3 linked regions of the Pararoseomonas sp. SCSIO 73927 genome follow. The protein of the gene in region 3 binds, or shares a complex with, the protein of the main gene of each other region. Links are inferred from orthologs where the notes say so. Each region holds a gene or a part of one and is shown on either strand. Other genes may lie near its edges.

The links.
Region 1: the proteins of VQH23_RS15030 (region 3) and eno are in contact, whole or in part, in a solved structure (PDB 2FYM), measured with the Escherichia coli proteins. The link is inferred for Pararoseomonas sp. SCSIO 73927 from one-to-one orthologs.
Region 2: the proteins of VQH23_RS15030 (region 3) and pnp are in contact, whole or in part, in a cryo-EM structure (PDB 9QH0), measured with the Escherichia coli proteins. The link is inferred for Pararoseomonas sp. SCSIO 73927 from one-to-one orthologs.

The regions. Positions count from the first base shown.
Region 1 is NZ_CP146232.1:4,911,294-4,920,777, forward strand. Bases 2,379-5,207 are described here. They hold eno (phosphopyruvate hydratase), read right to left. Parts: upstream 4,521-5,207; coding sequence 3,237-4,520; downstream 2,379-3,236. Other genes in these bases: pdhA (pyruvate dehydrogenase (acetyl-transferring) E1 component subunit alpha), read right to left, coding at 2,379-2,531; VQH23_RS23220 (septum formation initiator family protein), read right to left, coding at 2,751-3,080; VQH23_RS23230 (PH domain-containing protein), read right to left, coding at 4,644-5,018; VQH23_RS23235 (PAS domain S-box protein), read right to left, coding at 5,091-5,207. Outside these bases: VQH23_RS23210 (pyruvate dehydrogenase complex E1 component subunit beta), read right to left, coding at 8-1,465; more of pdhA, read right to left, coding at 1,467-2,378; more of VQH23_RS23235, read right to left, coding at 5,208-7,037; wrbA (NAD(P)H:quinone oxidoreductase), read right to left, coding at 7,214-7,816; VQH23_RS23245 (CTP synthase), read right to left, coding at 7,942-9,484. UniProt on the Escherichia coli protein: Catalyzes the reversible conversion of 2-phosphoglycerate (2-PG) into phosphoenolpyruvate (PEP). It is essential for the degradation of carbohydrates via glycolysis.
Region 2 is NZ_CP146232.1:2,038,694-2,048,307, reverse strand. What follows is about bases 3,959-6,917. They hold pnp (polyribonucleotide nucleotidyltransferase), read right to left. Parts: upstream 6,576-6,917; coding sequence 4,341-6,575; downstream 3,959-4,340. Other genes in these bases: VQH23_RS09705 (nitronate monooxygenase), read right to left, coding at 3,959-4,203. Outside these bases: VQH23_RS09715 (L,D-transpeptidase family protein), read left to right, coding at 1-531; VQH23_RS09710 (hypothetical protein), read left to right, coding at 733-2,709; more of VQH23_RS09705, read right to left, coding at 2,803-3,958; VQH23_RS09695 (cold-shock protein), read left to right, coding at 7,156-7,362; VQH23_RS09690 (hypothetical protein), read left to right, coding at 7,633-7,770; VQH23_RS09685 (YbhB/YbcL family Raf kinase inhibitor-like protein), read right to left, coding at 7,805-8,395; VQH23_RS09680 (aldose 1-epimerase family protein), read left to right, coding at 8,793-9,614. UniProt on the Escherichia coli protein: Involved in mRNA degradation. Catalyzes the phosphorolysis of single-stranded polyribonucleotides processively in the 3'- to 5'-direction. Also involved, along with RNase II, in tRNA processing.
Region 3 is NZ_CP146232.1:3,225,537-3,235,871, forward strand. Bases 3,055-6,734 are described here. They hold VQH23_RS15030 (Rne/Rng family ribonuclease), read right to left. Parts: upstream 6,354-6,734; coding sequence 3,255-6,353; downstream 3,055-3,254. Other genes in these bases: VQH23_RS15025 (bifunctional GNAT family N-acetyltransferase/(deoxy)nucleoside triphosphate pyrophosphohydrolase), read right to left, coding at 3,055-3,221. Outside these bases: VQH23_RS15010 (hypothetical protein), read left to right, coding at 1-290; VQH23_RS15015 (competence/damage-inducible protein A), read right to left, coding at 306-1,079; VQH23_RS15020 (hypothetical protein), read right to left, coding at 1,306-1,980; more of VQH23_RS15025, read right to left, coding at 2,193-3,054; VQH23_RS15035 (N-acetylmuramoyl-L-alanine amidase), read left to right, coding at 7,005-8,126; VQH23_RS15040 (PBP1A family penicillin-binding protein), read left to right, coding at 8,385-10,335. UniProt on the Escherichia coli protein: Endoribonuclease that plays a central role in RNA processing and decay. Required for the maturation of 5S and 16S rRNAs and the majority of tRNAs. Also involved in the degradation of most mRNAs.

The sequences.
Region 1 (9,484 bases), 1.7 Mb from region 3 along the record:
CCGCCCCTTACTTGTAGGTGACTTTGCGCGCCGCCTCGACCACCTGCGCCACCGTGGGCAGCGCCAGCTTCTCGAGGTTCGCCGCGTAGGGCATCGGCACGTCCAGCCCGGCCACGCGGGTCGGGGGCGCGTCGAGGTGGTCGAAGGCCCTTTCGATGACCTGCATCGCCACCTCCCCGCCGACATTGGCGAAGGCCCAGCCCTCCTCGACGGTGACGAGGCGGTTGGTCTTCTTCACCGAGTTCAGCACGGTCTCGATGTCCAGCGGCCGGATGGTGCGGAGGTTGATCACCTCCGCGTCGATCCCGGCCTTGGCCAGCTCATCCGCGGCCTGCATCGCCAGCCCCACCATGATGGAATAGGCGACGATGGTCACGTCCTTGCCCTCGCGCTCCACCTTCGCCTTGCCGATCGGCAGGATGAAATCCTCCGCCGTCGGGCACTCGAAGCTCTGGCCGTAGAGGATCTCGTTCTCGAGGAAGACGACGGGGTTCGGGTCGCGGATGGCGGCCCGCAGCAGCCCCTTCGCGTCCGCCGCCGACCAGGGCGCGATCACCTTCAGCCCGGGGACGTGCGCGTACCAGGAGGTGTAGTCCTGGCTGTGCTGCGCCGCCACGCGGGCCGCGGCGCCGTTCGGGCCGCGGAACACGATCGGCGAGCCGAGCTGGCCGCCGGACATGTACAGCGTCTTCGCCGCCGAGTTGATGATGTGGTCGATGGCCTGCATCGAGAAGTTGAAGGTCATGAACTCGACGATGGGCTTCAGCCCCGCCAGCGCCGCGCCCACGGCCATGCCGGTGAAGCCGTACTCGGTGATCGGCATGTCCAGCACGCGCTTCGGGCCGAACTCGTCCAGCAGGCCCTGGGAGATCTTGTAGGCGCCCTGGTACTGGGCGACCTCCTCACCCATCAGGAACACGTCGGCGTCGGCGCGCATCTCCAGCGCCATCGCGTCGCGCAGCGCCTCGCGCACCGTGGTCGCCTTCGTCGGGCCCCAGTCCTTCTCCGGCTCCCTGGCGGGTGCCTTGGGCTGGGCCGAGACGCCCTCGCGCTCCTCCGCACCCTTGGCGGCGACCTGGGCGTGGTCCTCGGCGGCCTTCGCCACCTGGCCGACGCTACCGCCCTGCTGCGTGGCGTTGGACTCCGGCTGCTGCGGGGTCGCGGGCTTGCTGCCCTGCGCGTTCGCCGGGGTGGCGGTGTCGCCGGCCGGGGCCGCGCTGCCGTCGCCGCCATCCAGCTCGGCGATGGCGGCGTTCACCTGCACGCCCTCCGTGCCCTCGGGGACGAGGATCTTCGTGATCGTCCCCTCGTCCACGGCCTCCACCTCCATGGTGGCCTTGTCGGTCTCGATCTCGGCGAGCACGTCGCCGGACTTCACCGCCTCGCCTTCCTTCTTCAGCCAGCGGCTGAGCTTGCCCTCCGTCATCGTCGGGGAGAGGGCGGGCATCAGGATCGTCGCGCCCATCTCAGCGGGTCTCCATCTTAACAGACTGGGCGTCGACCGGGCTGGGCAGCACCACGTCGGTCCAGAGCTCGGATTCGTCGGGCTCCGGGCTGGACTGCGCGAACTCGGCGCTGTCCTGCACGATCGCCTTCACCTCGTCGTCCACGGCCTTGAGGTCGGCTTCGCTGCGGCCCTGCTCCAGCAGCAGCTTGCGCACCTGCTCGATCGGGTCGCTGTTCTCGCGCATGCCCTGCACCTCCTCGCGCGTGCGGTACTTCGCGGGGTCGGACATGGAGTGGCCGCGGTAGCGGTAGGTCTGCATCTCCAGCAGGTACGGCCCCTTGCCCTCGCGGCAATGGGCCACGGCGCGCTCCCCGGCTTCCTTCACCGCCAGCACGTCCATGCCGTTCACCTTCTCGCCCGGGATGCCCCAGGGCGCGCCGTTCTGCGACAGGTCGCGGGAGGCGGAGGCGCGCTCCACGCTCGTGCCCATGCCGTAGCGGTTGTTCTCGATGATAAAGATGCAGGGCAGCTTCAGCAGGGCCGCCAGGTTGAAGCTCTCGAAGACCTGGCCCTGATTGGAGGCACCCTCGCCGAAATAGGCCAGCGCGACGCCCCCGTTCTCCTTATACCAATTGTGGAAGGCGAGCCCGAGGCCGAGCGGCACCTGCGCCGCCACGATGCCGTGCCCGCCGTAGAAGCCCTTCTCGCGGGAGAACATGTGCATGCTCCCGCCCTTGCCCTTGGAGTAGCCGCCGATGCGCCCGGTCAGCTCCGCCATCACGCCGCGCGCCTCCATGCCCGTGGCGAGCATGTGCCCGTGGTCACGGTAGGAGGTGATGACCTGGTCGCCCTCCTTCAGGGTCATCTGCATGCCCACCACCACGGCCTCCTGGCCGATGTAGAGGTGGCAGAAGCCGCCGATGAGGCCCATGCCGTAGAGCTGGCCGGCCTTCTCCTCGAAGCGGCGGATCAGCAGCATCTCGCGGTAGGCCTTGGCCAGCACGTCCTGGTTATGGCCGGCGGCGGGGGGAGTATCCTTGCCGTTCCCGCGGCGCTTCGCCGCGCTTTCGGTCCCGAGGGCCATGGGCTGCTCCTGCTTGAAAAGTCGGCCGGGGAGGCCGTCTTTCATCGGCAGATACGGTTGGCGCCGGGGATCAGCAAGCTACAAGACTCGGCTAAGTCGTTGATGTTGCGTTGCAACATCGCGAATATCCGCGCCGGATACAAAAGGACAGGTCCGGGAACGCCGCACGGCGCGGCGGAAGGACCGCCGCGCCGTCCGAAAATCCGGCCTTTCCGAACCCTAGAAGAGGCGGCGGTTCGGCGCGTAGGGCACGATGATCTCGTCCTTGGCCACCACGTTCAGCAGGGCGCGGGCGCGCTCCTCCAGCATGTCGCGGTCCAGGTGCTCGGCCCGCAGGCCCGCCACCTTGCGCTCCATGGTGTCTCGCTCCGCCTCCGCCTCGGCCAGTACCAGCCGGGCTGCGGCGATCTCGGCGTTGCGGGCATCGCGCGCGATAAGCCCGCGCGTGCCATTCATCGCGTGGTGCGCGAAGTATCCGCACAGCGCGAAGAAAATTGTCGGAAGCACCAAGGCCTGCGCCCGGCGCTTCACCCCCTGTAAGAAAGCCAACTGCCCCTCCCCCGAAGAGCTTAGGCCGATCGGAATGATCCCCTGGGGCGGAGTAAAATCGGCGCCACGCTGCGGCGCAAGGTCATTCGGGGCAGGGCTGCGGAATTAGCTGTGGACGTTGCGCGCGCGCCGCGCTCTGCGGCGCGCGCGGCCTCTTCAGCGCCCCTTGGGAAGCACGTTGCGGCCCGCGTAGCGCGCCGCCGGGCCCAGCCCCTGCTCGATTCGGATGAGCTGGTTGTACTTCGCGAGTCGGTCGGACCGGGACAGCGAGCCCGTCTTGATTTGGCCGCAATTGGTGGCCACCGCGAGGTCCGCGATCGTCGCGTCCTCCGTCTCGCCGGAGCGGTGCGACATCACCGCCTTGTAGCCGGCGCGGTGCGCCGTCTCCACGGCCTCCAGCGTCTCCGTCAGCGACCCGATCTGGTTCACCTTCACCAGGATGGCGTTGCCCACCCCCTGGTCGATTCCCTGGCGCAGGCGCTCCGTGTTCGTCACGAACAGATCGTCGCCGACGAGGTTCACGCGGTCGCCCAGCCGCTCTGTCAGCAGCTTCCAGCCCGCCCAGTCATCCTCGGACATGCCGTCCTCGATGGAGACGATGGGGTACTTGCCGCAGAGCGCGGCGAGGTAGTCCACCATCCCCGCGGCGTCGAGCTTCTTCCCCTCGCCCTCCATATCGTAGGTGCCGTTCTTGAAGAACTCGGTGGAGGCGCAGTCGAGGGCGAACATGATGTCCTCGCCCACGCGGTGGCCGGCGGCCTCGCAGGCGGCGGCGATGAAGTCCAGCGCCTCCTCCGCGCTCTTCAGGTTCGGCGCGAAGCCGCCCTCGTCGCCCACGTTCGTCGCGTGGCCCGCGTCGTGCAGCTTCTTCTTCAGCGCTTGGAACACCTCGGAGCCGATCCGCACCGCGTCCGCCATCGTGCCGGCGGCCACCGGCATGACCATGAACTCCTGGATGTCGATCGGATTGTCGGCGTGCTGGCCGCCGTTGATGATGTTCATCATCGGCACCGGCAGGGTGCGGGCGAAGGTGCCGCCGACGTAGCGGTACAGCGGGAGCCCGTAGTGCTCCGCCGCGGCCTTGGCATTCGCGAGCGAGACGGCGAGGATCGCGTTGGCGCCCAGCCGCGCCTTGTTCGGCGTGCCGTCCAGCTCGATCATCGTCTCGTCAATCTTCACCTGGTCCGTGGCGTCCAGGCCGGAGAGGGCGTCGAAGATCTCGCCCTCCACGTTCGCCACCGCCTTCAGCACGCCCTTGCCGCCGTAGCGGGACTTGTCGCCGTCGCGCAGCTCAACGGCCTCGTGCGCGCCGGTGGAGGCGCCGGAAGGGACGATGGCGCGGCCGATGGCCCCGCTGTCCAGCACCACCTCCACTTCCACCGTCGGGTTGCCGCGGCTGTCGAGGACCTCGCGGGCAATGATGTCGGAAATGGCGGACATGGGGGCTCCAGCGCTCCGGGACGTTGCCCCGGCGATAAGGCCGGTCGTCCTGCCCGGCAAGAGGGGCCCGGCAAGAGGGGGCGGGCGAGAGGTAAGGTCCCCGCCCTCCGCGAACCCGGCCGGTCAGCCCGTCACGTTGACGGCCAGGGCGGCCTGAAGGGCGTAGACGTCAACGCCGCGCCCGAAGGTCAGCTGCACCGGCTCCGCGCCACTGGACCAGATCCGGAGCTCGGCCTCCATGTCGAAGCTGCCCGCGCTCTCGACGGAGAAGCGCGTGATGCTTCGGTAGGGGATGGAGAGGTACTCCGTCTTCCGCCCCGTCACCCCCTGCTTGTCGATGAGGATCACCCGCTTGTCCGTCAGGATGATGACGTCGCGGATCAGCTTGTAGGCGAGCTGGACCCTCTCCGAGGGGGCGAGCAGACGCGCGTAGTCGGCCGCGGCCTGGGCCGGGCTGATCTCGCTGGCATGGCCCATCAGGCCGGAGAGAAGCGACAAGGAGGTCTCCTCGGAGGTCGGGCCGCACAGCCTATCCCTTCCGCAAGCGGGCGCAACGCCGCCCCCCCGTCCTCACCCCCCCTCGATGATCGCCTTGATCCGCGCGGCCAGGGCCTCCATCGCGAAGGGCTTGGTCATCACGTGCAGCCCCGGCTCCAGCCGGTCGCCCACCGCCGCGGTCTCGGCGTAGCCGGTGATGAACAGCACCCGCAGCCCCGGCCGGGCGGTGCGCGCGGCATCGGCCAATTGCCGCCCGTTCAGCCCGCCGGGCAGCCCGACATCCGTCACCAGCAGGTCGATCCGGCGCGGGCTCCGCAGGATTTCCAGGCCGGAGGGGCCGTCCCCCGCCTCCAGCGCGGTGTAGCCCAGGTCCTGCAGCACCTCGGCCACGAGCATGCGGACGGTCTCCTCGTCGTCCACGATCAGCACCGTCTCCCCCGCCCGCGCCCGCGGTGCCTCCGCGGAGCCGGCCGGGGCCTCGTCCTCCTCGGCGGCCGCGAGGTGCCGGGGCAGGTAGATCGTCACGCCCGTCCCCTCCCCCGGGGCCGAGCGAATCCGCACCTGCCCGCCGGACTGCCGGGCGAAGCCGTAGACCATGGAGAGGCCGAGTCCCGTTCCCTGCCCCAGCGGCTTGGTGGTGAAGAAGGGGTCGAAGGCGCGCTCCAGCACCTCCGGGGCCATTCCCACCCCCGCATCGGTCACGCTGACGGAGACGTAGTCGCCGGGCCGCAGGCCCCGCGCCGGCGCCGCCTCTGCGCTCAGAGTCAGGTTCTCGGTCCCCACCGTCAGCGCCCCGCCCCCCGGCATGGCGTCCCGGGCGTTGATGCAGAGGTTGAGCAGCGCGTTCTCGAGCTGGTTGGGGTCGCAGAGCGTCACCCAGAGGTCGGGCCGCAGCGTCTTCCGCACCTCGATGGCCGGCCCGACGGTGCGCTGGACCAGTTCCCCCATGCCCTCGATCAGCCGGTTCGCGTCGGTCGGCTTCGGGTCCAGGGTCTGCCGGCGGGCGAAGGCCAGCAGGCGATGGGTGAGCGCGGCGGCGCGGCTCGCCGCGCCCTGGGCGGAGGAGATGTAGCGGTCCGCCTCCCCCACCCGGCCCTGGGCGATGCGGGTGCGCAGCAGCTCCAGGCTGCCGGAGATGCCGGCGAGCATGTTGTTGAAATCGTGCGCCAGCCCTCCCGTCAGCTGCCCCAGCGCCTCCATCTTCTGGGCCTGGAACAGCTGCTCCCGGGATTGCTCCAGCAGGATCTGGGCCTCGCGCCGCTCCGTCAGGTCGCGGGTCACCTTGGCGAAGCCGATCAGCTCCCCGGACTCGTCGCGGATCGCGTCGATCACCACGCCGGCCCAGAAGCGGGTGCCGTCCTTGCGCCGCCGCCAGCCCTCCGCCTCGTAGCGGCCCTCCCGCCGCGCCGTCTCCAGCGCGCGGTGGGGCACCCCTCCCGCCGCGTCCTCCTCCGTGTAGAAGCGGGAGAAGTGCTGGCCCACGATCTCGTCGGCGGCGTAGCCCTTGATCCGCTCGGCCCCGGTGTTCCAGTTCGTGACCTGACCGTCCGGTCCCAGCATGTAGATGGCGTAGTCGTGCACGCCCTGGACAAGAAGGCGGAAGCGCCGCTCCGTCTCGAGCGCTGCCAGCTGGGCCGCGCGCTGCTCCGTCATGTCGCGCGTGACCTTGGCGAAGCCGATCAGGACGCCGCCCCGCCGGATCGGGTCGATCACAACCATTGCCCAGAAGCGGGTGCCGTCCTTGCGGATGCGCCAGGCCTCGGCGGTGAAGCGCCCCTCCTCGGCGGCGGTCCGCAGCGCCCGCTCCGGCGTGCCGGCGGCCCGGTCCTCCTCCGTGTAGAAGCGGGAGAAGCTGGTGCCGATCACCTCGGCGGGCGCGTAGCCCTTGATCCGCTCCGCGCCCGGGTTCCAGCTCACCACCAGCCCGGTCGGGTCGAGCATGTAGATGGCGTAATCCACCACGCCCTGAATCAGCAGCTCGTAGGAGTCCGCGGCGAGGGACGGCTTTGCCCGGTTCATGAAAGCACTGATCGAGGTCTGACCCGCTACCAACCCGGCCAGTTCTAAGCACCGATCCCGGCCGCCCTCAAGCAAGGCGGCGAGGGGCACCCACAACCCTGACGGGTCCTGAGGATCAACTCTTCGCGCCACACAGCAGGAGACGAGCGGGAGGCCTTGGGCCTCCCCGCCCGCGCTCAGGCCGCCAGCTTCGCCGCGATCCGCGCCACGTGCTCGCCCTGGAAGCGCGCCGCGCCCAGGTCGTCGGCCGTCGGCTTCAGGCTACCGTCGCCGCCCGCCACCGTGCTAGCGCCGTAGGGCGTGCCGCCCTGCACCTTCGTCACATCCTGCAAGGGCGCGTAGGAGTAAGGAAGGCCCACGATGACCATGCCGAGGTGGTAGAGCACGTTGTTGGTGGCCAGGATCGTGCTCTCCTGCCCGCCATGGAGGCTGGCGGTGGAGGTGAAGCAGGACCCGACCTTCCCGTTGAAGGCGCCCCGGGCCCAGAGGCCGCCGGTCTGGTCCAGGAAGTTCTTCATCTGCGACGCCATGTTCCCGTAGCGGGTGGGGGTGCCGATGATGATGGCGTCGTACCCTTCCAGCTCGTTCACGGTCGCCACCGGGGCGGCCTGGTCCATCTTGTAGTGGGAGTTCCGCGCCACCTCCTCCGGCACCAGCTCCGGCACACGCTTCACGTCGGCCGTCACGCCGGGCACGCCGCGCGCGCCCTCGGCCACGGCCTGCGCCATCGCCTCGATGTGTCCGTAGCTGGAGTAGTAGAGGACCAGGACCTTCGCCATCGCGCTTCACCTCTGTCTGGCGGCCCGCCGGGGCGGCGGGCCTGCCGTCGAGTTAGGCGAACGCATTGGCGGCGGAAAACGCTGGGCGGAAATGACCGTCATTCACGCCGCGCGCTTGGCACGCCTCAGACGAGGCGCGCCTGCCGCACCGCCGCGCCGATGAAGCCGGCAAAGATCGGGTGGGGCTCGAAGGGCTTGGATTTCAGCTCCGGGTGGTACTGCACCCCGAGGAACCAGGGGTGGTCCGGCCGCTCCACGATCTCCGGCAGCACGCCGTCGGGCGACATGCCGGAGAAGCGCAGGCCCGTGGCCTCCAGCTTCTCGCGGTAGTTCACGTTCACCTCGTAGCGGTGGCGGTGCCGCTCCATGATCTCGGGCTTGCCGTCGTAGATGGAGCGGACGAGCGAATCCTCGGCCAGGAGCGAGGGGTAGGAGCCGAGCCGCATGGTGCCGCCGAGGTCGCCGCCCTCGGAGCGCTTCTCCACCTGATTGCCGCGCTTCCACTCCGTCAGCAGCCCGACCACCGGGTCCTCGCAGGGCCCGAACTCGGTGGAGGAGGCGTGCGGAAGGCCGGCCTGGTGCCGCGCCGCCTCCACCACCGCCATCTGCATGCCGAAGCAGATGCCGAGGAAGGGCACGTTCCGCTCCCGCGCGAACTGCACCGCGCGTATCTTGCCCTCGCTCCCCCGCTCGCCGAAGCCGCCGGGCACCAGGATGGCGTGCGCCCCCTCCAGCCGCTTCGTCGCGCCCTCGCCCTCGAAGATGGAGCTGTCCACCCAGTCCAGCCTCACGCGCACGTTGTGCGCGATGCCGCCATGGGTCAGCGCCTCGCTCAGCGACTTGTAGGCGTCCAGCAGCGACATGTACTTGCCGACGACGGCGATGGTCACCTCGCCCTCCGGGTGCTGGAGGGAGTTGACGATCTTCTGCCAGCGCGAGAGGTCCGGCTCGCCGTAGACCGACATGTCGAAGTGCCGCAGCACTTCCCGGTCCAGCCCCTCGTCATGGTACTGCAGCGGCACGGCGTAGATGCTGGTGGCGTCCAGCGCGGGGATCACGCTCTCCGGCCGCACGTTGCAGAAGCTGGCGATCTTGCGCCGCTCGTTCTCGGGGATCGGCCGGTCGCAGCGGCAGAGCAGGATCTGCGGCTGAATGCCCAGGCCCAGCAGCTCCTTCACGCTGTGCTGGGTCGGCTTCGTCTTGAGCTCGCCGGCGGAGGCGATCCAGGGCACCAGCGTCAGGTGGACGAAAAGGCTGTTGCGCGGCCCCAGCTCGTTCGCCAGCTGACGCAGCGCCTCCAGGAAGGGCAGGCTCTCGATGTCGCCGACCGTGCCGCCGACCTCCACCAGCACGAAGTCGTAGTCCTCGACCCCGCTGGTGATGCCCTCCTTGATGGCGTCCGTGATGTGGGGGATCACCTGGACGGTCCCGCCCAGGTATTCGCCCCGCCGCTCCTTCGCGATCACCTCGGAGTAGATGCGCCCCGAAGTCCAGGCATCGGCCTGGTTGGCGTGCACCCCGGTGAAGCGCTCGTAGTGGCCGAGGTCGAGGTCCGTCTCCGCCCCGTCATCGGTCACGAAGACCTCGCCGTGCTGGTACGGGCTCATCGTGCCCGGATCCACGTTGAGATAGGGGTCCAGCTTTCGCATGCGGACCTTGTGGCCGCGC
Region 2 (9,614 bases), 1.2 Mb from region 3 along the record:
CCGCCCTGGTACGTGCCTGCCAGCATCGTGCCGGAGGTGCGGGCCGCCGGCCTCACCGGCTTCCGCTGGATCAACGGCAAGCTCGTCCAGCCGCCCGGCCCCACCAACCCACTGGGCGTCCTCCGCATCGGCCTGCTGGATTCGGACGGCATCTTCCTGCACGGCACCAACAGCCCCGCGGCCTTCTCCCGCGCCTCCCGCGCCCTCTCCCACGGCTGCGTGCGGGTGGAGCGAATCCGGGAGGTCGCGGCCTGGCTGCTGGACCGGACCACCACCTCCCTCCAGGCGACGCTGGACACCGGCCGCACCTACGAGCTGCCGCCCACCCAGGAGGTGCAGGTCGCCCTGGCCTACCTCTCGGCCTGGCCCGACAGCGCCGGCCGGGTGGTGACCTACGCCGATCCCTACGGGCTGGACGAGCCCGGCACCCGCCGCGCGCCCTATCGCCGCGTGTCGCGCCCCGTCCTTCAGACGCCGGAAGAGGCGGAGACCACGGCGCGGCCGCCGCCGCAGGAGGACAACCCGCTCTAGGGAGGCGGGCGGAGCGCCCCCGGCCACTGTCCCGGCACGGCGTTCCCGGCAGGCCGGGCCGCCGCGCGGCGCCTGTGACACGGGGATGACCGGACTTTGACATCGGGCCCGCCGAGGTCACGAGGGCGGGAGGCAGGGTTCCAATCCGGCCGCACCTTTTCCAGCCTTTGGGACAGACGGAGACCCCTGGAGGCGCGGCGCATGTCCGGCAGCATCGGCAACCTGTCCAACACCTTCTTCGCGGCGGGGCCGAACCTGCCGAGCAACAATCTCGCCGCGGGGCCGAGTTCTCCCGGCAGCAACTTCGGGAGCGCGCTGAACACCGCGGCGGGGAGCCTCTCGGTCACCCTGCCGGAGATCAGCGTCACGGCGGGCTCGGATCTGCCCTCGCCCTCCTCCGGCGCGCCCGTGGGCTCGCCCGCCTACAACGCCGCGGCGAACCAGCGCTTCATGCACCTGCAGGCCGAGAACTCGCGGCTGCTGCAGCAGGCGGCGGACCGGAACGCGGAGTTGCAGCGGGCGGTGAACACCCCGATCCCGCAGTTCACGCCCATCGCGCCGCCGCCCCCGCTGCCGCCCCTGCCCCAGCTGCCTCCGGCCCCCGGACCCTTCATCCTGCCCCCGTCGGCCTTCGCGCCCCCTGCCCTGGCCACGCCCCCCGCCCCCGCCCCCGGGCCGTTCCCCATGGGTGAGGTGCCCCTGGCACCGGAGGCGCCGGTTCCCGAGGCGCCGATCTCCGGGCCGCCGCCCCTCCCTGTCGCCGAGGCCGCCCCGCTGCCCCTGCCCGCCCCCGCGGTGGCAGCGGTGCCGCCCGGCCCGGCCGGGGGAATGCCCTTCGGGCCCCTGCCCGCCTTCGCCGCCAACGGCTTCAACACCGGCCTTAACCCGGGCTTCGGCGGGATGTCCTTCGGGACGATCGTGCCCTCTGCCGCCGGCCTCGGCGCGCTCGGGGCCTTCGGCGCCGCCCTGGCCCCGGCGGGGCCACCTGGCACCACCGTGCTCCCCGGCGCGCCCACCATCCCGGATCCCTTCGCGACCCTCGGCGGCGCGGCGGGCTGGATCGGGCGCCAGGTCGGGGTTCCCGCCCTGAGCGGCGCCCTCGGCGCCTTCTTCGGCTCCACCACCGGCGCCATGCCGGGGCCGGTGACGGGGACCGTGCCCGGGCGGCCGGAGATCGGCTACCGCGCGAACCGCGACGAGGGGACGATCGCCCTGTTCAGCCAGAACGAGGCGGGCGAGATGACGGCCCCGCTCCGCCTGCTCCGCATGGCGCCCGAGGGCGCCCTGGTGGACGAGGCCGGGGCGGCGATGGGCCGCACCCTGCCGGACGGCAATTTCGAGCTGAACGACGCCGCCTTCGTCCCCGCCGCCCCCGTGGCGCCCCTGCCCGGGACCGACGCGGCGCCGGTGCTGCCGCCCCTGCCCGGCTTGGCGCCCGCTCCCGCCCTGCCGCCCCTGCCCGGCCTCGGCATCGCCCCGCCGGTCCCCGCCCTGCCGCCGCTGACCGTGCCGGTCCTGCCGCCGGTGGACGAGGGCATGGACATTGCCGGCGACCCCGGGCTGGTGGTGGAAAATCGCGGCGTGCCCGTGCCGCACGGGCCGGAGGCGCAGGCCGCCATCAACGAGGAACTCAGGCGCTACCAGGAGCAGCGCGACATCCGCGACGATTTCGGCGCCTTCGCCCAGCCCACGCCGGAGCAGGTCATCGGCGTGTGGCAGAGCCGCCCGGCGATCAACCGGCTGGCGGAGAGCATCGGGGAGCGCGGGCTGGACGACGCGGTGCGGCAGCTCTACCCGGACTACTCGCCCACCTACACGGGCTCCGGCAGCGGTACCGTGGACAAAATCTACGTGCGCCCCACCGCCGACCCGCTGCGGCCGGACGTGATCGTGGGCGAGGCGAAGGGCAACACCTCCCGCCTCGGCACCGCCACCACGATGACGGGGGAATCCGTGCGCCAGGGCACGGAGCGCTACCTGCAGCGCACGATCGACGCGATGCTGGTGAGCGAGGACCCGGCGCGGCGCGCGGCGGGGCAACTAATGAAGGACGCCTACTGGAACGGCCAGCTGCGCTACGTCGGCGGCAACACGCCCTTCACCACGGGGGCGGACGGCGCGCTGCAGGCCGGGGCGACGAAGGTGCAGGAGTTCCCGATCGGCAAGCCCCCCTTCTGAGGACGGCTGCCTGGGCAAGCCGCCCTCAGAAGGACGGCTGCCGGGGCAAGCCGCCCTCAGAAGGGCGGCTGCCGGGGAAGGGTGACGGAGCGCTCAGCGCCCCGTCATGATCCGCCCCACCAGCTCCTTCACCGTCGGGATGAACCCGTTGGAGTAGAAGGGGTCCTGGGCGAAGCGGTAGGCGTTGTGGCCCGCGAACATCAGGTTCTGGTCGGGGTCGGCGCCGTGGCCGATGTCCTGCAGGGTCTTCTGAATGCAGAAGCTGCGCGGATCGGCCTTCTTGCCGTTGGAGTGGTCGTCCGTGTGCTGCGCCCAGTTGGAGAAGCGGCACTGGGAGAGGCAGCCCATGCAGGCCACCTGGTCCGCCAGGATCTGGCGGCTGGCCTCCGGCGTCTCGAAGACGAGCGTGTCGTCGGGGGTGCGGAGCGCCTCGGTGAAGCCCTGCGACTCCCAGCCGAGCACGCGCTGCAGGTCGCCCGGCACGAGGTAGACGGGGCGCTTGCGCGGGCCCACGCCGTACACCGCGGAGTGCTCGCCGATCGGCTCGCCGGTATAGGCCACCTGACGGGCGGAGCGCTCCTCCAGCTCGCGCAGGAAGGGGTTCCGCACCGCGCTGCTGTAGAAGCCGGTGGGGGAAAAGTTCTGGAGCGAGACGTCGCCGGGCTTCAGCGTGAGGAGCTTCTGCTTCCAGGCGTCGGGGATCGGGCTCTCGCGCGTCACCAGGGGGCGGGTGCCGAACTGGAAGGCGATCGGGCCCAGCTCCGGGTTGTCGATCCAGTCCTGCCACTCCTCCAGCCACCACACGCCGCCGGCCATGATGATCGGCACGTCGCCGAGGCCGAGCTCGCGCATCTGCTGGCGCAGCTTCAGCACGCGGGCGTAGGGGGCCTCCGGATTGCGCGGGTCCTCGGAGTTGGAGAGGCCGTTATGGCCGCCCGCCAGCCAGGGATCCTCGTAGACCACGCCGCCCAGCCACTCGCTGGCCTTGGAGTAGGCGCGCTTCCACAGCGCGTTGAAGGCGCGGGCGGAGGAGACGATGGGGTAGATATGCACGCGGTACTCGCGCGCGATGTCGGCCAGGCGATAGGGCATGCCGGCGCCGCAGGTGATGCCGTGGATCAGGCCCTTGGCCCCCTCCAGCATCCCGCGCGCCACGCGCTCCGCCCCGCCCATCTCCCAGAGGATATTGGCGTGGACCCGGCCCTTGCCGTTAGACCGCTCATAGGCCTCGCGCGCCTGGGCGATGCCGCCGGCGATGCCATAGGCCACCAGCTCCTCGTGGCGCTCCCGCCGCGTCTTGCCGTGGTACTCCTGGGGGATGATCCGCCCCTCGGCGTCGTAGCTGTCCGCGTTCACGGCGGAGAAGGTGCCCACCCCGCCCTCCGCGGCCCAGTTGCCGGCGGAGGCTCCGTTGGAGGCGGAGACACCCTTCCCGCCCTCGACGAGAGGCAGGACGTCGGCACCGCCCATGCGGATGGTGTTGATCGCCTTCAAGGCCGGATTCTTCCCTGGAACAGGGCAGCCAAGGGGGCCGCCGTGAGCGCCGCATATGGTCCGGGCCGGGGGGTTCAAACAGCCCCCCGGCCCGCTTTTAGGATGTTTTCGCGGGGCCGCGATCGACCCCGCGAGGATCAGTCGTTGTAGCGGCGGGGACGGTCGCCCCCACGGTCGCCGCGGTCGCGGCGGGGGCCGCGATCACCACGATCGGAGCGCTCGCCGCCCTCCTCGCCCTCGGGCCGCGGGCGCTTGGCGCCGACCTGCTCGGAGATGTCCGCGCCCGTCTGCTGGTCCACGACCCGCATGGAGAGCTTCACCTTACCGCGGTCGTCGAAGCCGATGACCTTGACCTTCACCTTGTCGCCGACCGAGACGACGTCGGAGGTCTTGCTCACCCGCTCCTGGCCGAGCTCGGAGATGTGGACGAGGCCGTCCTTGGCGCCGAGGAAGTTCACGAAGGCGCCGAAATCGGCGACCTTCACGACGGTGCCCGTGTAGATCGCGCCCACCTCGGCCTCGGCCGTGATGCCGCGGATGCGGTCGATCGCGGCCTGGGTCGCCTCGGTGCTGCTCGACGCGATCTTGATCGTGCCGTCATCCTCGATGTCGATCTTCGTGCCGGTCTGCTCGACGATCTCACGGATCACCTTGCCGCCCGTGCCGATCACTTCGCGGATCTTGTCCTTCGGCACGTTGATGACCGTGATGCGCGGCGCGGTGGCCGCCACCTCGTTGCGGGAGCCGGACAGGCCCTTCGCCATCTCGCCGAGGATGTGGACGCGGCCGTCCTTCGCCTGCTCCAGCGCGGTCTTCATGATGTCGAAGGTGATGGACGTGATCTTGATGTCCATCTGGAGCGCGGTGATGCCCTGCTCCGTGCCGGCCACCTTGAAGTCCATGTCGCCGAGGTGATCCTCGTCGCCCAGGATGTCGGAGAGCACGGCGAAGCCGCGATCCTCCTTGATCAGGCCCATGGCGATGCCCGCCACCGGCCGCTTCAGGGGAACGCCGGCATCCATCAGGGAGAGGGAGGTGCCGCAGACGGTGGCCATGGAGGAGGAACCGTTGGACTCCGTGATCTCCGACACCACGCGGATGGTGTAGGGGAACTTCTCCTTCTCCGGCAGCAGCGGGTGCACGGCGCGCCAGGCCAGCTTGCCGTGCCCGACCTCGCGGCGGCCCGGGGAGCCCATGCGGCCCGTCTCACCGACCGAGTAGGGCGGGAAGTTGTAGTGCAGCATGAAGTCCTCGCGGTACTCGCCCGCGAGGGCGTCGATGATCTGCTCGTCCTGGCCGGTGCCCAGCGTCGCCACGCAGAGCGCCTGCGTCTCGCCGCGGGTGAACAGGGCGGAGCCGTGGCTGCGCGGCAGGATGCCGACCTCGGCCACGATCGGGCGCACGGTCTTCGTGTCGCGCCCGTCGATGCGCATGCCCGTGTCGAGGATCGCGTTGCGGACCACGTCCGCCTCGAGCTCCTTCAGCATGCCCTTCGCCGCGGCCGTATCCAGGCCCTCGGCCTCGAGCTGGGCGACGATCTTCTTCTTGACCTCGCCGACCTTGCCGTAGCGGACCTGCTTCTGCGTCTCCTTGTAGGCCTCGGCCATGTCGGCGCGGCCCAGCTCGGAGATGCGCGCCTTCAGCGCCGTCTCGGCCTCGGTCTTCTCGACGAGGGCCCAGGGCTCCTTCGCCGCGCGCTCGGCCAGCTCGATGATGCCGGCGATCACGGGCTGGAAGGCCTTGTGGCCAAACTCCACGGCGCCGAGCATCACCTCCTCGGTGAGCTCCTTCGCCTCGGACTCCACCATCAGCACGCCCTCGGCCGTGCCGGCGACCACCAGCTCCAGCTCGCTGGTCTTCGTCTGCTCCAGCGTCGGGTTCAGGATGTACTCGCCGGCGGCGTAGCCGACGCGGGCGGCGGCGATCGGGCCGAAGAAGGGGATGCCGGAGATCGTCAGGGCGGCGGAGCAGCCGACCATCGCCACGATGTCCGGGCTGTTCTCCATGTCGTGGGAGAGCACGGTCGCCACCACCTGCACCTCGTTCCGGAAGCCCTCCGGGAAGAGCGGGCGGATCGGGCGGTCGATCAGGCGGGAGGTGAGGGTCTCGAACTCGGAGGGACGGCCCTCGCGCTTGAAGAAGCCGCCGGGGATCTTGCCCGCGGCGAAGGCCTTCTCCTGGTAGTTCACGGTCAGCGGGAAGAAGTCCTGGCCCGGCTTCACGGAGCGGGCGCCGACGGCGGTGCAGAGGACGATGGTGTCGCCCAGGCGGGCGAGAACGGCGCCGTCGGCCTGGCGGGCGATCTTGCCCGTCTCCAGCGTCAGGGTCTTGCCGCCCCAGTCAATGTCCTTGCGGTAGTAGCTGTCGAACATGCGTGCATCCTGTCGGCCCCGATCCGGCCGGATTGCCGGGCGGGGCGCCCCTTCGGGCAATGGTTGCGACATGGATGGGATGAAGGGTCTCTGCGCCCCCGCCCCGGTCGCTCCCGGGATGGCGGGGTGCCCGGCGTCTCGGGCGGCATGGGGTCCGCCGCGGGGTCGCCGCGCACGGGGTTCCATGTGGCCGGAAACGCCGCGGCGCGGCCGTTCCTGTCAGCCCACCGCATGCGCGGAGGGCGGGTGAACCCTGCGGCGCACCCGGCGGGCGGCTATATGGCGGCTCCCGCCGGCAAAGGCCAGGAAAAATGGCACCCCGGGCATGGCGCCCGCCCCCGCCCGCTCCGCCGTGGGGCACGAGCCCGGCCGTGCCAGAGGCCGGGGGCGGGTTGCAATCCCGTCATCTGCTTCCCAGATAAACTCTGCCAGTGCTGGCCCAAACCGTCCGCCGATCCACCAGGACGCCGGGCCGCCAGTTCCGGTAATTCGCCCTCGTGGGCCGGAGGATGTCCGGCCCTTGGGGGCACCCCCAAGGGGGTTCCCCGAGCGGCGCCCCCAGACGAAAGATACGCGATCGATGGCTACCGGAACCGTGAAGTGGTTCAACGCGACCAAGGGCTACGGCTTCATCCAGCCGGATGATGGGTCCAAGGACGTGTTCGTCCACATCTCGGATGTTCAGCGCGCCGGCCTGCGCGGCCTGAACGAGGGTGACAAGCTCTCCTTCGACGTCCAGAAGGACCCGAAGGGCAAGATGTCTGCCTCCAACCTTCAGATGGGCTGAGAGGCGGGGCGGCACCGCCCCCCTTGACCATCGGCAGGAACCACGGACGGGCGCCACGGCCGCAAGGCCGCCGGCGCCCGTTCCGCATCCGGCTGCAGTCCCTAGCCCTCAACCGGCTGTTTACCGACATGCCGCTAATCCGGGATCACGCAACATCATGATCCCGTCACGGGCCCGTCCCGCCTTCGTCCCATTCCCGGACGAAAGCTGGAGGGCTCAGGAACCGCCCCGGCGACCGGACGTTGCCGCCGGGATCAACGAGAGAAAACCATGAATATCCAGAGCATCAACCACAGCATCAACCACCGGCCGGCCCCGAGCCTGCCGCACACCACCCCCCGCCCGGCCGAGGCTGGCACGCTTAGCGCGGCGGAGATCCGCCAGATCGTCCGCGAGGTGCTGGGTTAGGGACGAAGCGCCCCTCGCCGGAGGGATCGGGGCCTCAGCCCCGCCTCTCATAGGTGCCGATAAGGCACCCTTTCGCCAGGACGCCCGGGCCGAGAATCTTCTTCAGCGCCCCCCGCCCCGGCGAGCCCGACAGCGGCGCCCCCGGTCCGGCAGCAGGCCGCCCGTGCAGGGCGAAGATCTGGAAGGCGTAGCGGTGCGGCCCGTGCCCCGGCGGCGGATCCGGCGGCAGCCAGGCCTTTCCGAAGTACGAGTTCCGCCCCACCCCCAGCCCCGGCAGGCCAGGCCGCCCCGGGCCCGGCAGGTCCCCCGCCGCCAGCCCGCCATCCGCCGCCGGCAACCCGGTGACGATGGCGTGGACCAGAGGCCGCGGTGTCGGGCTGTCCGCATCCTCCACCACCAGCAGCAGCGCCCCCGCCGCGGCCGGCACCCCCGCCCAGGCGAGCGGCGGCGAGAGCCCTGCCCCGTCGGCCGTGTGCAGCGCCGGGATCGCGCCGCCCCCCGCGAAGGCCGGGCTGCTCACCTCGATCACCGCCGGCACGTTCACCCAGGCGAAGAGCAGCGCGTTGATGCCGGGCCGCATCCCCGACAGGGCCCGGCCCAGCCCGGCGGGCAGGACTTGCAGCATGTGAACGCCTCCTGACTACCCGGGAGGGACGCGCGCCGCGCCGCCGGGTTGCGGGGAGGACGGCGGGGATGTGCGATCCGGCGATGGTGGTCCGTGGCCAGGGAGAGGAAGAAGGAATTCTTCCTCTCCCCGGACCCCTCACCATCATCTTTCTCTAGGCTTTGGTTTCTCTCGGCTGACGGTGCGCCTCGGGTCGATGACCCGAGGCGACTGCCAGGGCAGGAAGGGGCCTGTCCCGCAGAAATACCGTCTCAGGACGGCGCGGCAGCAGCCAAACGGGGGTCCAGGGGCCTCAGGCCCCTGGCGGGGGATGCAAGGGGGCGGCGCCCCCTTGCGGAGGGGGGGGCCGCACGCCGCGATGGCTTGCCCAGCCCGCCGGAACGCTTCATCCAGGCCCATGCCCGACGACACGCACCGCTTCGGCGACGACCGCCTGACCGTCACCGTCAGTGCCCACGGGGCGGAGTTGTGCGGGCTGCGCGACGCCGGTGGCGGGGAATGGCTCTGGCATGCCGGGCCGGAATGGCCGCGCCACGCCCCGATCCTGTTTCCGATCGTCGGCCGCCTGCCGGGCGATGTTCTGCGCCATGCCGGCCGGGCGCACCGGCTCACCCAGCACGGTTTCGCGCGGGACCGCCGCTTCACCTGGGTCCGGCGGAATGGGACGGGCTGCGCCCTGCGGCTGGGGGACGACGAGGCGACGCGGGCGGCCTACCCATTCGCCTTCGCGCTGGAGGTGGAGTGGGCCGTGGCGGGGGGCGCCCTCTCCTGCACGGTCACCGTCCTCAATCCTGGACGGGAAGTTCTACCCTTTCTCCTCGGGGGTCATCCCGCCTTCGCCTGGCCCCTGCCCGGCACGGCCTCGGCCGAGGGCCATAGCATCGCCTTTCCCGGCGTGGAGGCCTTGTCAGCGCGTCGCCTTACCGGGGGGCTGCTGGATGGCGTGGAGACCATCCCGTTGCGAAACGGGGTCCTCCCGCTTGAGCCCTCTCTTTTTGAGAAAGATGCGATCGTCCTGCAGGATTTCCGCCCACGTGAACTCCGCTACATCGCTCCGGGCGCGGCATTGGAAATGAGGTGGGAGGGCTATTCCGATTTCGGCCTCTGGTCGAAACCGGGCGCCAGTTTTCTCTGCCTGGAACCCTGGTGCGGCACTGCGGCGCCGCTGGGCTGGGACGGCGAATTCCTGGAACGGCCGGGCCTGACAATCCTGGCGCCG
Region 3 (10,335 bases):
AGCGGGCCGGGCGGATTGCGCGCCGCGCGCTGCTGGCCTGCGGCGCCCTGGCGCTGGCCGGCACGGCGATGGAGGCCAGCCTGCTCCTCAAGCCCGCCTGGAGGGCCAGCGAGACCTGCGACCTTCTCGAGGCCGCGCGGCAGTCGGTCTTTGCGCGCACCACGGAGTGGGCGCATTACCTGGCGCCGCTGCCGGAGCCCCTGGTCTCGCCTTGGGTGCGGGAGCCGCCCCGGCGCCCGGCGGACCGCACGAGCGCGGCCCCGCCCTGCTGGACGGGCGGGGGGCCGTAGTTGAGGCCGGTTGGGTCAGGCGGCGGGAGGCTCGCCCTCCACCGGCTCCTTCCCGTCGGCGCGGATCAGCGCGGCGATCTCGGCGGCCGCCGCGTCCAGCGCCGCCTCGTCCGTGCCCTTCGCCACCAGCGCCACGCCGTTCCCGCCCGCGCGGTAATAGGGGTAGGAGCCGATATCGAGGGCGGGGAAGCGGTTCTGGACGGCCGTCAGCGCCTCCGCGATCGTTCCCTCCAGCAGCCCGTTGGCGTGGACGGCGCGGGACCGCACGGGGGTGCCGCCCTGGAGCGTGGGCGCGATTACCTCGAACATGCTGCGCATGATGCGCGGCACGCCGGCCATAACGTGCACGTTCTCCATCCGGAAGCCCGGCGCGGAGGTCTCGGAACAGAGGATCGGTTCGGCCCCGCGCGGCAGGGTCGCCATGCGCAGCCGCGCGGCGTTCATCGAGACGGGCGGATCGCGGCGGGCGTAGTCGGCCTCCATGATCGCGCGGGAGGGCTCGTGAACCTCCCAGGGCACGCCGAAGGCGCGGGCCACGCACTCGCTGGTGATGTCGTCATGCGTCGGGCCGATGCCGCCGGTGGTGAAGACGTAGGTGAAGGCGGCGCGGATCTCGTTGAGGGTGGCGACGATCGTCTCCGCCACGTCCGGGATGACGCGCACCTCCCGCAGCGGGATGCCGAGCTCCCCGAGGCGGGTCGCGATGAACTTCAGGTTGGCGTCCTGCGTCCGGCCCGAGAGAACCTCGTTTCCGATGATCAGCAGTGCGGCGGTGGGGGTGGCGGTCATTCGGGAACGTCTCTCCGGCGATGCATGGAGGGTCGTGCGTTCCACGGCGGCGTCAAGGGCGGGCATGCGGCGTGAGGAGGGGGCGACGCGACCGGCGCCGTCCCTCTCCGGTGCTGGAGGCCGGAGCGGCTGCGAGTCTGGTCAGGGGCCCGGCCCGTGACAGGGGGGCGCCGCCGAGGTGGCGGGCCGCGCGGCGCGAGGCGGAAGGTGCCGGCCGGGCTTGCGGTCAGCCGATCCTGACAACGTCCATCACGCCGAGTCCCGCCTCGGTCGTCATCACGAAGCGCTGGGCGTAGAACCGCCATCCGTAGCCCTTGCGGATCCCCATCACGGTGGCGCGCTCCTTGTCACTGTTGCGATAGTGGGACGGCTCGAAAATCGTTCCCTGCCCGAGAGCATTGCCCGCCATCGTGTGCTGGTCGGTGGATTGCTGTTGCAGGCTGATCTGGCCGGAATCCGAGGCGTTGGTGTGCATGACCGACTGCGCGCCGGTGGAGCTGGGCGATCCGACCGCGAAGCTGCACCCGCTCATCTCGGCCGTGAACATGATGTCGGCCTTGGTGCCGAGCGTTTTCACCCGGCCGCTGTTGAGGATGTAAGGGGCGATGTAGCAGTGGAGCGCCTGCGCATCCCCGGCCGATGCCCACTTTACGGTGAACCGCTTCGTCGCCTTACTCCTCTCGCTGTCGCCGCCGAACTTGGCCATGAGCTGGCCGAGGCCGACGCGGTTGCGCGGCCGGTGCGGCGTGTAGCCGTCGGAATCGTCCCGCAGCGTCACGCGGACCGTGCCGTCGCTCAGCAGATGGGGCGGCTTCGGATCCCACAGGGGCATGTCCAGCGCGAGAGCGTAGTGACGAAGGAACGCGAGCGGATCGCGCTTCAGTTCCTCGATCGCTGTCATCCTGTCCTCCCCGATTTGCCCCGCGCCGCCGCTATCGTGGCGATGACGCAACGGTATAGAGCAGGAACCGGACCGGATTGGCCAGCACTCCTTGACCGGCGGCGGCCCGCCCGTTCGGGCAGGCGCCTCCCTCCGATCCGGTTGCTAGTGGCGGGATGTCCTTGCCGCGCCCCGCCCGGGACATCCGGATCGTTGGGCGCAGCGCCTCGGCATCAGAGAAAGTCCCGCAGCAGGGCGACGAGCGGCTTGTCCGCCGGCGGCATGGCGTAGTCCGCCAGCCTGTTCGGCCGCACCCAGGCCAGGGCCTGGCCTTCGCGCCCCTCCGGCGTGCCGTTCCAGCGGCGGCAGAGGTAGAGCGGCATCAGCAGGTGCCTGCCACCCCTGTCCGAGGGCAGGGGATGGGAGGCGAAGGCGAAGGGCGCGAGGCAGGCGGCGGAGACGTCGATCCCCAGCTCCTCGTGCAGCTCGCGGATCAGCGCATCCTCCGGCGTCTCCCCGGGGGCGAGCTTCCCGCCGGGGAATTCCCAGAGCCCGGCCATGGGCTTGCCCTCCGGCCGACGGGCGAGGAGCACGCGGCCGTCGGAATCGATCAGCGCGCAGGCGGCCACCAGCAGCAGGTTGGCGCCCTGCGCCGGGGCCGGGGTTGCGGCGGGCGCTCCCGGCTCCGGCACCGTCTTCGGCAACGGCTCCGGGGCGGCAGAGAGCTCGGCCCGCCCGGCGCGGAAGCGGCGCACGGGCAGGCGGGCGTTGCGGGCGGTGAAGTCCTGCTCCGCCATCCCGTCCTCGAGGAAGCCGATCCGCGCCAGTACGGCGGCGGAGCGCGCGTTCTCCTCCAGCACGGAGGCGTGGATCACGTCGATGTCGAGGTTGGCCAGCGCCCAGCGCGCCACCCGCCCCGCGGCCTCCGGCCCGATTCCCTGGCCCCAGTGGCGGCGGCCCACCCAGTAGCCCAGCTCCGCGTGACGCGGGGCGTCGCGGGCGGTGGTGAGGCCGACGCAGCCCACCAGCGCGCCGTCCCGCTCCACCGCGAGATGCCAGGCCGTGCCCGCCTCGATCTGGGCGCGGGTGGAGGCGATCCATTCCTCCGCCAGCTCGCGCGAGTAAGGGAAGGGGACGCGCGCCAGCATGCGCGCCACCTCCCAGTCATTCACCAGCCGATGGAGCTGGGGCGCGTCCACCGCGCGCAGGGCGCGCAGCGTCAGCGGTCCGGCCCCAAGTGGCGCGAAGATCGCGTCGGACACCCTAGCGCCTCCCCGTCAGGGGCAGCGCCGGGGTCAGCGGCGCCACCACCCCTTCTTCGCCGGGGCAGCCGGGGCGTCCTCGGCGCCGAGCAGGACGGGCTGCACGATGGCGCCCGCCACGGGCTCCGCCGGGGCTGCGTCGGCCGGGGCTGCCTCGGTCGGGGCTGCCTCGGTCGGGGCTGCTGCCTGGGCCGGGGTCGCCTCGGCCTGAGCCGCCTCGACCGGCGCCGTCGGCGCGGCCTCGGACGTCACCTCGGGCTCGGCGCGGCGGGTGGCCTCGGCCGGCCCCTCGCCATGAGGGGGGGCGGAGAGGTTCTCGAGAGCGGCCTCCTCCGCCCCGGCATCCGCCGGAGCCTCCGCGGGCAGGGGCGCCTCGCCGATCGGGATTTCCCGCACGCTGCGCGGCGGCGTCCCGGTGGCCGACGTCTCGGCGGAGGCCTCCGCCGCGTCCATCGCGTCCATCAGCGCGTCGTCGATCCCGGCGAAGGGATCGGCGGGGGTGGGGCCGGCGTAGCGCGGCGCCTCGTCGCGCGGTGCCTCGTCCTCGCGGCGGAAGCGGCTGCCGCCACGGCGGCCGCGGCGGCCGCGGCGGCCATCGCCCTCGGGCCGCTCCTCGGGGGCACGCGGCGCGGCCCCGGCATCGGTCTCCCCGAGCTCGGCCTCCCCGACGCTGGCTTCCCCGACACTCGATTCTCCGACACTGGCTTCCCCGAGATTGGCGTCCCCAGCGGCGGACTCATCCGCGCCCTCCTCAGCGGCGGGGGAGGACTCGGACTCGCCCTCCTCGGTCCCGTTGGCCTCGCCGGGCGCGCCGTCCTCGCGGCGGCCACCCCGGCGGCGGCGGCGGCGGCGGCGGCCGCGCTCCCCGTTGCCCTCGCCCGAGCCGTCCTCGGCCGTCTCGCCCGAGCCTCCATTGCCCAAGGTCCCGTTCACGGCCACCTCGGCGGTCCCGACCTCGTCCTCCTCGTCCTCGACGCTCGGGAGGAAGACCGGCTCAGGCGCGTAGTCCATCCGCAGCGCGGGCGCGGCGGTGCTGGCGGGCACCTGCTGCGTCTGCGGGCGGGTGCGGTCGATCCGGTGGGCGGCCGCCGTCATCTCCGCGTCGGGCTCGAAGACCACGCACATCGCGTAGCGCGCCTCGGTGGCGCCCAGGCGCTCCCGCTTGCGGTTGAGGATGTGCATGGCCACAGCCGGGGAGCAGTGCACCACGATCTCGGCGGCGCGGCGCTTGGCGCCCTCCTCCTCGATGGCGCGCAGCACGTGCAGGGCGGAGCTCTCGTCGGAGCGGACGATGCCCAGCCCCTGGCAGTGCGGGCAGGTGACGAAGGAGTGCTCCGTCAGGCTCGGCCGCAGCCGCTGGCGGGACATTTCCAGCAGGCCGAAGTGGGAGATGCGGCCGACCTGGATGCGCGCGCGGTCCTGCTGCAGCGCCTCCTTGATGCGGCGCTCCACCATCGCGTCGTGGCGGCTGCTCTCCATGTCGATGAAGTCGATCACGATGAGGCCGGCGAGGTCGCGCAGGCGGAGCTGGCGGGCGATCTCGTCCGCCGCCTCCAGGTTCGTCCGCAGCGCCGTGTCCTCGATGTGGCGGTCGCGGGTGGCGCGGCCGGAGTTCACGTCGATGGAGACGAGCGCCTCGGTCTGGTTGATCACGATGTAGCCGCCGGAGCGGAGCTGCACGGTCGGCGACATCATCGCGTCCAGCTGCTGCTCCACGCCCATGCGGGCGAAGAGCGGCATGCCGGGGTCGCGGTGCAGCTTAATCTTGCGCTCGTTCTGCGGCATCAGGGCGCGGGTGAAGTCGCGCGCCTGGCGGAAGGCGTCTTCGCCCTCGATCTGGATCTCCTCGATATCCTTCGAGAAGTTGTCGCGGAGAGACCGCTTGAGGAGGTCGGCCTCCTCATAGACCAGGGCGGGCGCCATGGACTTCAGCGTGCGCTCGCGGATGCTGTCCCAGAGGCTCAGAAGGTACTCGCAGTCCCGCCGGATCTCCGGCTTGGGCCGCTGGGCGCCGGCGGTGCGGACGATGATGCCCATGCCCTTGGGCAGGCCCACCTCGTCGATCACCTCGCGCAGGCGCTTGCGGTCCGAGGCGGAGGAGATCTTGCGGGAGACGCCGCCGCCCTTGGGCGAGTTCGGCATCAGCACGGAGAAGCGGCCGGGCAGGGAGATGTAGGTGGTCAGCGCCGCGCCCTTGTTGCCGCGCTCCTCCTTCACGACCTGGACGAGGATGATCTGCCGGCGGCGGATCACCTCCTGGATCTTGTAGTGGCGCAGGAAACGGGAGGGGATGCGGCGCTCGCGCCGCTCCTCGTCGCCCTCGCCCTCGGAGCCCTCGTCGGAGTCGCGGGAATCGCCGCCCACCGTCTCCGGCGGGGTCTCGTCCTCGGTCACCGTCTCCACCTCGCCGTCCTCGGCGGAGGCTCCATCCGAAGCCCCGGTGGCCATCGGCTCGGCAACGGGGTCGCCCTCGCTCACCCGGTCCACGTGCATGGTCATCGGCTGCGCGCGGGGCGGGGAGAGCGGGGCGCCGTCCTCGCCGGCCGTCTCGCCCGGGTTGGTATCGGGGGTAGGATTGGCCGCGGTATCGGCCTCGACATCCGTGGGGAGCTCGGTGGCGGGCTCCGGCGCGGGGGAGGGGGCCTCCTCCAGCGTGGCGGCCGTCGCGCCCGTCTCGTCCAGCGTCTCGCCCGCGGCGGGCGTCTCCGCGGCGGCATCGGCGCTCTCGGAAGTCCCTGCGGCCTTCCCGGCCCGCCTCTCGCGGCGGATCAGGTCGGCGTCGTCGTTCGGCGCCAGCCGCTCGGCGGCGGTCTCGATCTCGTCCTCGGGGTCCTCGTCCTCATCCTCCTGGGCCTGCATCTCCAGCAGGCGCTGACGGTCGGCGACGGGGATCTGGTAGTAGTCCGGGTGGATCTCGCCGAAGGCGAGGAAGCCGTGGCGGTTGCCGCCGTACTCGACGAAGGCGGCCTGGAGGCTCGGCTCCACGCGGACGATCTTGGCGAGGTAGATGTTGCCCTTCAGCGGGCGGCGGTTCTGGGTCTCGAGGTCGAAATCCTCAAGACGGTTGCCGTCCAGCACCACCACCCGCGTCTCTTCGGGGTGGGATGCATCGATCAGCATGCGCTTGGTCATGGAAGGCGTCACTCCGCGCCGCGCGGGGCCCGTGGCAGCCGGCGGCGTCGAGGGTTGGCGGAGCGGGAAAGGCGGGGCGCGGGGCTGAGCGAAGCATCGCCGTCATCCGTCCTCTCTCCCGTACGGGCATCCGGGGATGCCCCAATGGTTTCGGCGTGCCGTGCGCGACCCCTTAGGCGCGGCCATACGGCGCGCGGGCGGGCCGGCGACTGGCGCGTTGCGGTCCATGGCCCCCGGGATCCCCCGTTCTCGGGATCTCCATCGGGGGCGATCGGCCCTGCCGCGCCGCATGGCGCGCGCCGGGGAAGGATGTTCTCCCGCCCGCCCCCCGGGCCGGCGCGCGGCCGGAATCCGGCTCTGGCGACGGCCCCTGCCAGGGCGATACGGGGCGGGCGTCCTGTTGAGAAGGACCGGCGGCCCTGCTACGGCCGCGCCCGAAACCCTCCACCGGCGGCGTGCCGCCGGGGCAACTCACCATACGCAGGGGGTGGGCAGGGGGCAAGGCGCTGTGTGCGGCAGGACACACCGGCGGGCGAAGCGCCCCGTTTCCCTCCGTCACGCTTCAACCGCAATCCCGGTGCTACGATGTGCCGGTGATGCGGCGCATCGGGGGATGCGCCGAACGTACCGGGGATTGGGGGCTTGAGGGGGATGGGACCGACTCTTCCGCGCCGCGGCCTGCTGGTCGCCGCGCTCGCCGCGCTGGCGGCACCCGGCCTGGCGGCCGCCGAATCGGCGAGCCTGGGCGGGGATGGCGGGGCCGCCCGCTTGGTTCTGCCCGGCGCCGCCGGTAGCGCCTGGCGCCTGACCGCCGCTTCCCGGCCAGCGCGCCTAGTCCTCAGCCTGCCCAGCCACGACTGGGAGGGGCCGCGGAGCCTGCACGGCGCCGGCCCCGTCCGCGCCGCGAGCTGGGACGCCCGCGCCCGGCGGCTGGTGATCGACCTTTCCGGCCCCGTGGCGATGCCGGATGTCTCGAGGGAAGGGGGGGCGCTCGTCCTCTCTATCCGCCCGGGGCCTGCCGCCGCCTTCGCGCGCATGGCCGGGCCCGGCCGCCCGATCGCCACGGGCCAGGGGGCGCCGCGCCCTGTGGTGGTGCTGGACCCCGGCCATGGCGGCAAGGACCCCGGCACCATCGGCGCCACCGGCACCTATGAGAAGCGCATCGTCCTCGCCGCCGCGCAGGAGATGAAGCGGCGGCTGGAGGCGGGCGGGCGGTGCCGCGTCCTCCTCACCCGTAGTCGCGACACCTTCGTGCCGCTGGCCCGGCGGGTGGAGTTCGCCCGCCGCAGCCGGGCGGTGCTCTTCGTCTCCATCCACGCGGATTCCGCGCCCGGCGCGCGGGGCGCGAGCGTCTACACCCTCTCGGAGACCGCCTCCGACGCGCTCTCGGCCGCGCTCGCCCGGCGGGAGAACGCGGCGGATTCGGCCGGCGGGCTGAACCTGCCCCCCGTGCCGGCGGACGTGCAGCGCATCCTCCTCAGCCTCGTGCGGCAGGAGACGCGGCAGGGCTCCGCACGGCTGGCGGGCATGGCGGTCAGCGCGCTGCGCCCGCGCGTGCCGCTGCTGCCGAACACCCACCGCCAGGCCGCCTTCGCCGTGCTGAAGTCGCCCGACGTGCCCTCCATGCTGGTGGAGATCGGCTTCCTCTCGGACCGGCGGGACGAGGCGCAGCTGAAGCGGCCGGAGCACCGGGCGGTGGTGGCCGCCGCCCTCGCTGGGGCGGTGGAGGACTACCTGGAGCGCCCGGGGCTGGGCGTGGCCTCCGTGGGATAGGGGGAGGGCACCATGGCACCGGGGCCACAGGGGCGGGGGAACCGCCGGGCCGGGAAAACCGGGGCGCCGCGGGCGGGTTGAACGCCCTGATCCCCGCGCGGGGGTGGGGCGACGCACCGGCGGGGGCGGCCTTCCGCCATCCGGTGCTAGGGAGAGGGTTGGCAAAAGGGGCACGGGCCTGTCATTCGCCCCCGCGCCGCGCCAGTTGCTAGATGAGTGTCGAGGCCGCCCCGGATGGTGGTGGCCATGAGGATGGGAATGGCTTCCAGAGATCTCCGCGCCGAACGCCCCCTGGTGGGCGAGCGCCGCCCCCGGGACGGCTCCGCTCCCGCGGACCACAACGGGGATCCCATGGACATCCCGCCGGTGCCGCCCGCGCGCCCGGCCCGGAAGCGGGAGCGCCCGCGCCGGGGGATCTGGCTGCGGCGCACCGCCGGCTTCGTCGTCGCCGTCGGGATGATCGGCGTGATCTTCGGCTCCATCGCTGCCTACGGCGTGTGGCGCACCGCCACCGCGGACCTGCCGGACCACGCCTGGCTGTCGGACTACCAGCCGCCGCAGATGTCGCGCATCTACGCCGCCGACAGCCGGCTGATGGCGGAGATGGCGCTGGAGCGCCGCGTCTTCGTGCCGATCGCGGCCATTCCCCGGCGCGTGCAGCAGGCCTTCGTCTCGGCGGAGGACCAGCGGTTCTGGGACCACCACGGCGTCGATCCCATCGGCATCGCGCGCGCGGTGATGACGAACCTGGAGCAGATGGGAACGGGGCGGCGCGCCGGCGGCGCCTCCACCATCACCCAGCAGGTCGCGAAGAACATGCTGGTGGGCGCGGACCGCACCATCATGCGCAAGATCCGGGAGGCCATCCTGGCGCACCGCCTGGAGCAGGCGATGAGCAAGGAGCGCATTCTCGAGATCTACCTGAACGAGATCTTCCTCGGCGCCCAGGCCTACGGCGTGGCCGCCGCCGCGCAGAACTACTTCAACAAGGGCCTGGACGAGCTGACGCTGGGCGAGACCGCCTTTCTGGCGGTGCTGCCCAAGGCGCCGAACAACTACAACCCCGCCCGCTTCCCAGAGGCCGCGAAGGCCCGGCGCGACTGGGTGCTGGACCGCATGGTGGAGGACGGGGCCGTCACTCGGCAGGAAGCCGATGCGGCCAAGCAGGAGCCGATCCAGTACCGCGGCCGCGCCCGGCCGGACATGGTGGCGGTGGGCCAGTACTTCACCGAGGAGGTGCGCCGCGACCTGAACGCCCGCTTCGGGCCGGAGCAGACGACCATGGGCGGCCTCGTGGTCCGCACCTCCATGGACCCGAAGCTGCAGGACGCCACCGAGAGGGCGTTGCGCAACCACCTGATGGCCTATGACCGCCGCCGCGGCGCCTGGCGCGGCGCGGTGACGAAGGTCTCCGCCGCCCCGGCCGACTGGATGCCGGCGCTGGAGGGCGTGCAGCGCGTCTCCGGCATGCTGCCGGAGTGGCGCCTGGCCGTGGTGCTGGAGGTGGGCGCGCGCGAGGCCCGGCTGGGCTGGGCCGAGCGCCCCGGCGGCCCCCGCTCCCCCGCCCAGCCGCGCGAGGGCCGGCTGGCGATGGAGGACGTGGCGTGGAGCCGCGTGCAGCGCGAGGGAACCCGCGCGGTCGGCGCCCGCCGCATGGCCGATATCGTGACCCCCGGCGACGTGGTGATGGTGGAGACGGTCGGCGGCAATCAGGCGGCGGCGCAGGGCCGCGCCCCGGCGCGGGAGCGGCTGGCGCTGCGCCAGATGCCGCAGGTGGAGGGCGCGGTGGTCGCGCTCGATCCCGCCACGGGCCGCGTGCTGGCCATGTCCGGCGGCTTCAACTTCGACCGGTCCTGGTTCAACCGCGCCACCCAGGCGATGCGGCAGCCCGGATCGTCCTTCAAGCCCTTCGTCTATGTCACGGCGCTGGAGCAGGGCATCCCGCCGAACCAGCAGCTGCTGGACGCGCCTTTCGAGATGGCGACGCCTCAGGGCGTCTGGCGCCCCGGCAACTACAGCGGCAACTCCAACGGCTGGGTGACCATGCGCACCGCCGTGGAGAAGTCCCTGAACCAGGTGACGGTGCGGCTGGCGCAGGAGATCGGCATCGACAAGGTGGCCGAGACCGCCCGGCGCTTCGGGGTGATCCCGAACATGCCGCGCGTCCTCTCCATGTCGCTCGGCGCCGGAGAGACGACGGTGATGCGGA